DNA from 2 places in the Kandleria sp. genome. Region 2 is predicted to be linked to the other one. Evidence: riboswitches for the same ligand, from Rfam matches in the RefSeq annotation. Region 2 holds a riboswitch; the other holds the start of a gene.
The links. A riboswitch is a leader RNA that binds a small molecule or an ion and turns the genes downstream of it on or off. The one in region 2 is predicted to bind FMN.
Positions count from the first base shown of each region.

Region 1: it holds a riboswitch for FMN, as region 2 does, so the genes downstream of both, ribD (bifunctional diaminohydroxyphosphoribosylaminopyrimidine deaminase/5-amino-6-(5-phosphoribosylamino)uracil reductase RibD) here and J6L95_RS02170 (ECF transporter S component) in region 2, are expected to answer to the same signal.

Region 1 is NZ_JAGBIX010000010.1:3,922-7,342, forward strand. It holds gene ribE (riboflavin synthase) at 1-619, opposite strand, end outside; gene ribD (bifunctional diaminohydroxyphosphoribosylaminopyrimidine deaminase/5-amino-6-(5-phosphoribosylamino)uracil reductase RibD) at 629-1,774, opposite strand; FMN riboswitch at 1,913-2,026, opposite strand; gene J6L95_RS01940 (DUF3592 domain-containing protein) at 2,088-2,801, opposite strand; gene J6L95_RS01945 (hypothetical protein) at 2,820-3,074, opposite strand; gene J6L95_RS01950 (hypothetical protein) at 3,187-3,421, opposite strand, start outside.
Region 2 is NZ_JAGBIX010000011.1:35,788-39,208, forward strand. It holds gene J6L95_RS02165 (aspartate kinase) at 1-835, opposite strand, end outside; gene J6L95_RS02170 (ECF transporter S component) at 979-1,584, opposite strand; FMN riboswitch at 1,654-1,766, opposite strand; gene J6L95_RS02175 (putative manganese transporter) at 1,839-2,657, opposite strand; gene J6L95_RS02180 (L,D-transpeptidase) at 2,811-3,421, opposite strand, start outside.

The sequences.
Region 1 (3,421 bases), on a different contig from region 2:
TTTCATAAGTTAATTCATGCTTTTCTTCTAATTGTCTGCTCATAAATTTCTGAACATATTTTCCTAAGATATCATTCTCAAGGTTGACATAATCCCCCACGCTTTTATGTCCTAGTGTTGTCTGTTCTCTTGTATGAGGAATAATAGAAACCTTAAAGCTTTTCTCACTTACATTGGCAACTGTAAGACTTATTCCATCAATAGTAATCGAACCTTTTTCTACAATTCCATCCAGAATCTCTTTTTTACATTTGATTTCATACCAATAGGCATTGCCATCTGGAATGATGTTTTCTATAGTACCAACACCATCAATATGACCTGATACAATATGTCCCCCAAAACGATCATCGGCTCTCATCGCCCTTTCAAGATTGACATAGCTTCCCTGTCTTTTTTGTGAAAGACTGCTTCTTCTCACTGTTTCTTTCATGACATCTGCATGAAAGTGATGGGCAGATAAATAAGTCACCGTAAGACATATTCCATCTACCGCAATACTATCACCGAGCTTTGTCGCTTCTAGCACTTTATGAGCCTTGATAGAAATTGTTCCATGATCTCCATTTATTCTTAGTGTTTCTACTTGTCCAACTTCTTCTACAATCCCTGTAAACATTTTTTCACCTTACCTTCTATAACAGATTTTTAGATCTTCCCCCATCTTTTCTACTGAATAAAGCTTAAACTCTTGAGCTTCACTCACTTCACTTACACCTTCTCCTCGTACCGGAGTCATTCCATTTCCACCAAAGATTTTTGGTGCTAAATATACTTGCACTTCATCTACGATTTCTTCTCTAATGGCTGATTCATTGAGTGTGCCTCCTCCTTCAATTAGAAGGCTATCTATTCCTCTTTTTCCAAGGATATTTATTAACTGCTTCAATGATAAATGTCCTTTATCTTTTTTAATACGAAGTACCTCTACTCCTTTTTCTTCTAGCATCTTTGCTTTGTTTTCTTCTACATCTTCACTACAGGCCACAATGGTCTTTATCTCTTTAGCTGTCTTTACTAGCTTACAATCAAGAGAAATACGTAACTGTGTATCGAGTACGATACGAATAGGATTAAGTGGTTTGACTTGATAATCTACCTTCTTGATAAAATCACTTTCTATTTCTTGATTTATTTGACAACGTGAAGTAAGACTTGGATCATCTGTAAGCACAGTGTTGATGCCAACAAGAATACCCATACAGCGATGACGAAGAAAATGTACATCTCTTCTTGAAAGTTCTCCTGAAATCCACTTTGATTGACCTGTTTTCGTAGCAATCTTACCATCCATTGTAGAAGCATATTTCATAAAGACATAAGGAACATTCTTGGTTATATAGTGAAAGAAGATGGTGTTGATTTCATCGCATTCTTCTTTTAGAAAATCTTCGATAACCTCGATACCGTGTTCTCTTAATATTCGTGCTCCTTTTCCACTTACCAAAGGATTGGGATCTCTTGATCCAATAATCACTTTTGAGATTCCATGTTCAATAATTGCCTCAGTACAGGGGGGTGTTCTCCCATAGTGAGCACAAGGTTCCAAGGTGACATACATAGTCGCATGCAATGCATCCTCTTTATCTCTTAAAGAGGCAAAAGCATTTCTTTCCGCATGAAGAGTCCCACATTTCTTGTGATACCCCTCTCCGACAATCGTGCCCTCTTTTACAATCACAGCGCCTACCAAAGGATTAGGATGCACGTATCCTTCTCCTAGCTTCGCTAAAGAGATAGCACGTCTCATATAATAAGCATCATCTTTTTTCATAATCTTTTCTCCTAAAAAAAGACCCCACTGCATGTGGGGCCATTCAAATATCGACACTACTCCCGTATAAACAAAAATTCCGAACATTTCTGCTCGGAACATTTTCTACACAAAAAAGTATGACAATAAATATCACTACTTGTTCTTCTTCCATCCAGACTGTACTGTCGGCATCGGAATTTCACCGATTCATGCATAATGCTCGCGGGCTTTACCGCCGGTAGGGAATTTCACCCTGCCCCGAAGATATTCAATTCTATATCTAAAGATAATATACTTCTAGATATTCGTCAATGACAAATAATTATTAAGATCAATATTTCAGTTTTCTTTTTGAATATACTACAACAATAATAGAAACAACAGTTATTAAAAGACCTACGACAAATATATCTAAATTAAAGTATTCAATACTTTCATGACGGATAAAATTACCAATGACCGCATTGATATTCAATACAGCAACAATTCCTCCAACAAAGCTCATAATCATACCGATAATGCTTGCATCCTCTAACTCATCTGCAGAAAGTCTTGGATACTTCTTTTTATGAAGAATAAAGAGTGGAATACTGATTAAAAATAAGAGTCCTGCCAACATAAAATTATACATGGAAGATGATAATGAACTTTTTGGAGAAAACATGTGCACTTCTTCATTATCACGGCTCACCCACACCTTTGATAAGTTTTCATTGGGCTTATCTACAAGTCCATCCTGTTTTGTATAATACATTTTTCCATCCGTAAAAGTATAATGAATAACACATGAATACTCTGTCCTAAAATGTTTTGAAACATATCTTCTTGTACTCTTTACATCTGTAATATAGCCAGGAACACATTTAAAATTTTTACTATACTGCGCTCCCTGATAATTTAATATTCCTATAAAAAGCATAAATAATGCAAATCCCGAAACAATTAAGTGCAAATACTTTTTGATATTTTCTAGTCCAAAACGTCCTATAAGATAATAAGCTATTGCACATGCTATAAAAATGATAAAAAGTATATTTTGTATCATAGTATTTCCCTCGTTTTCCTAAACAATAAAGTAATAAATCAATGAGCTAAAAACAAGCAAGGTGATAATACCAAAGATAAGAAGTATTATTCCAATTGTATTTAACATCGTAGAATGCCTTGAGTTCTTCCCTGTAAGTGTTAAAACAATTCCTGAAATAAGGGTTGTAATACCAACACTTCCAATTCCAAGAACAACACATAATAACGCAATAATTGCAGCAAAGCAGATTAATAAAAACAACATGATCACAAACATTGATAAAATTGCCATCTCATTTCCCCCAAACATAGATTCCCAAAATACATACATTTATCGTACTATCCCTTGAATTATGATGCAATAAAAAAGTCATATCGAGTATACTCAATATGACTTTTATTAATTAAACAAAAGAAAATGGTATCAATCTTTCCCAATATAAAGAAGTAGCCTGTAGTACAAATGCGATTACAATAGATAAGAAAACAACGACAGCCAATTCTTTTGGTTTTCTTCTCAAAAGAATTACCGCAATAACCCATGTGATAAGGTCCATATAACTATAGATTTGAAACCCTTGCGTAAGATTGACTGTCAATGATAATAGTGAACCTAAAATACCACTTGAAATCACTATT
Region 2 (3,421 bases):
TACTTTCTACAATCAATGTACCTGGATCTTCAGGGGCATTGGTATTTTTGATATTAATAGGAATACCTGCTTTTCTAACAGGGAAAATAGAATTTTCATGAAGAACACTAGCACCCATATAAGAAAGTTCTCTTAATTCTCCATATGTGATTGAATCAATTGGCAATGGATCTTTAACAATACGTGGATCTGCAATCAAGAAACCTGAAACATCAGTCCAGTTCTCATATAAGTTTGCATTCGCACACTTTGCGACAATTGATCCTGTAACATCAGAACCACCTCTAGAGAAAGCCTGAATTTCTCCACTATGATCATTCTTTCTTCCATAGAATCCAGGAATAACTGCGTATTCATGTTTAGCAAGCGCATCTCTCAATAGATCATCAGTCTGCTCTGCATCGTAGTTCCCTTTACTATCAATACGAATAACGTCAGCAGCATCTACAAAATCAATATCAAGATACTTTGATAATAATAGCCCATTTAGATATTCTCCTCTGCTGACTACATAATCAAAGCTTGCTTTATTTTTAATTGCTTCTTTAATCTTGATAAATTCTTCATCTAAAGAATAATCAAGTTTTAAACCAGCAATAATTTCATCATAGCGTCCTTTAATTTCATCAAAAATCTGTTCAAAATCTTCTTCGTTTCTGTGAGAATAAGAAAGAATCAATAAATCTGTAACTTTAGTATCATCCTTATTTCTCTTCCCAGGAGCACTAGGAATAACATAGCGTCTATCTTTATCTGACTTAATAATTCTTTTTACTTTTTTAAACTGATTGGCATCGGCTAAAGATGAGCCACCAAATTTTACTACTTTTACCACGATAGTTTTCCCCCATTTTATATTCTTTAGAATACAATTTATTCTCACAATAATCAATAACAATTTTTTATAAATTATGAAATATCTAAAATAATAATTAATATTTATAAAAAAGACATCCTCATAAATATGAGGATACCCTTTTACTGCATATTTTTCTTAATAACTCTACTTAATGGCTTATAAATAAGCAATGTTAAAATTGATACGATCCCAAATTTTAAGATATTGAATGGGAAGATGGTTGTTAAAAACATAGTTGTCGCATCATTAACCCAAGGTGCAGCCTTATGTGCCATACCTACAATGGCAGCCATTGGCAATTTCATCACATTTACATAAAATGGGAAAATAAATAACACGTTGGATACAATGGATAATACACTTGTCGTTAAAGTTGAAACAGCTAGCCCAATCATTGCCCCTTTCTTTGTCTTAAAGTGACGATAGATCGCGGCAGCAACCCCCTGGTAGACAATACTTAAAATAAGATTAGATAACTCTCCTACATACATTGTACTTGTAGGTTTGATAATGAGCTTAATCGCAATCTTGATAACCGCACTCAGTGCCCCAAGCAATGGTCCGAATAGAAAACCGCTAAGCATAACTGGAAGTTCAGAGATATCAAGCTTAATAAATGGTAGGATGAAAGGTACACTTAATTCAAAAAACATCAATAGTGCAGCGATTGCCCCTAACATTGAAATCATAATCATCGCTTTCGTGTTTAATTTCTTATTTTTCATTTTTCCTTCTTTCTATGGTGAAAAAAATCTCCCAATGACTTTGGGAGATTGAAAAAGTAAATATAATACCACCATCTTTTTCCATCCGGACTATACCGTCGGTATCGGAATTACACCGATTCATGCTTGCGCTCGCGGACTATCACCGCCGATCAGGAATTTCACCTGCCCCAAAGATTTATGTGTAGCTTCGCTACACGCTCATTATACTACAGCTGTCTTTATTGTAAAGAAAAAAGTCGGAAGACCCGACTTTATAATGCAATAATCAAGATGTATCCTACAAGTGTAGAAACAATGTAAGAAATACATAAAATGGCAATATTCTTTTTTACATTCTTATGGTAAGCGAACAATGCGATTGTTCCAACACCAGCAGATGTTGTTAATCCTGTAAATAGTGCACCAAATGATAAAGCATTTGTGACATAAAGCTGCGTTAAGATTACACTTCCAGCACAGTTAGGAATAAATCCAACAAGTCCAGCTACAAGGGGCTGTAGGAAAATGTTCTGTTTAAGGACTGTAGATAAAGTTTCTTCTCCTACCCAGGCAATAAGCAATGTCATAACAATGTTAGTTAGTAAGATAAAGAAGAAAATCTTTAATGTCTGGGAAAATACATTAATCCATAAATTAACACCTGTACCACAGCTGCAGCTTTCTATTTCAATATATTCATATGAATCATCTTCTTCATGATGAATAGCATCAACAATGACACCAGTCACTGCTCCAACAACAAATTTTGCGGCAATAAGCAGTAACATCATGCCAAAAAGGTGAGGATGCACAAGAAGAATAGGAATCGCCTCATCACTTGTAGCCATGAAAATAGCTATCAATGTTCCCATTGTCACTACTCTCATGCCATAAAGCTGAGCAGCCACAACACTAAAACCACACTGTGGAATAGTACCTAGAAGCGCACCGACAGGTGGACCTAATCGCGTATGTGCCAATACTCTGTTGGCTATATTTTTATTCTTTAGAATTTCAACAACAAGAAATGCAATAAAAAGCACTGGCAATGCTTTTACTGAATCCATAATAGGGTCTAACAAAATATCCATATTTCTCCTCCAATAGTTAAGGATTATATCACAAGTTTGATATAATGCAAGCAATTAGATTGTGAAAAATACAATTAAAGAATTGTTGAATTGTTCATGTTTTTAACCCATCAAAAAAGAAAATGTACAGATCATTGATCTGTACATTTCATATTAATAATGCATAAATACCATGTCACCATATTGAGCTAAATTGTAGATCTTAACTGCAGCATCTCCTGGTAAGTTGACACATCCATGTGATCCTCTTGATAAGTAGTAAGAAGGACTCCAGCTACCCCATGACTGCCATGGTGCAGCATGGAAACCTGTACCTGTCCAAGTAATACGTACCCAATAAGTAACTGGTGTTGAATAACCATCACCTTTTAGAACTCGGTGAAGCTGTCTTTGCTTGATCCAATAAGCACCAGTAGTTGTTTTTCTCTTAGCTTCTGGTTTACCTGTAATACAGTTTGTAGAATATACGACTTTACCATTCTGGATAAAGTATGCTTTCTGTTCTTTCATATCTACTTCGAAGTAACGAGTAGAGTTCCAATCTTCTGCTTTATTTTCAAGGTTAAGCTTATAACCTTTTGAATACCAGATTGGCTTTAATGAAACTGTGATAGCTTTCTTAGTATCATCATCTGCTTTTTTAGCATAAGCATCTACATCTGACTGATCCATCTTTTTCTTTAAAGCTTTCTTGACCTGAGCTAATGTCTTATCCCATTCAAGTCTGAAACCATAATCACCTTCAGCAGTAGAAAGCATTGCAC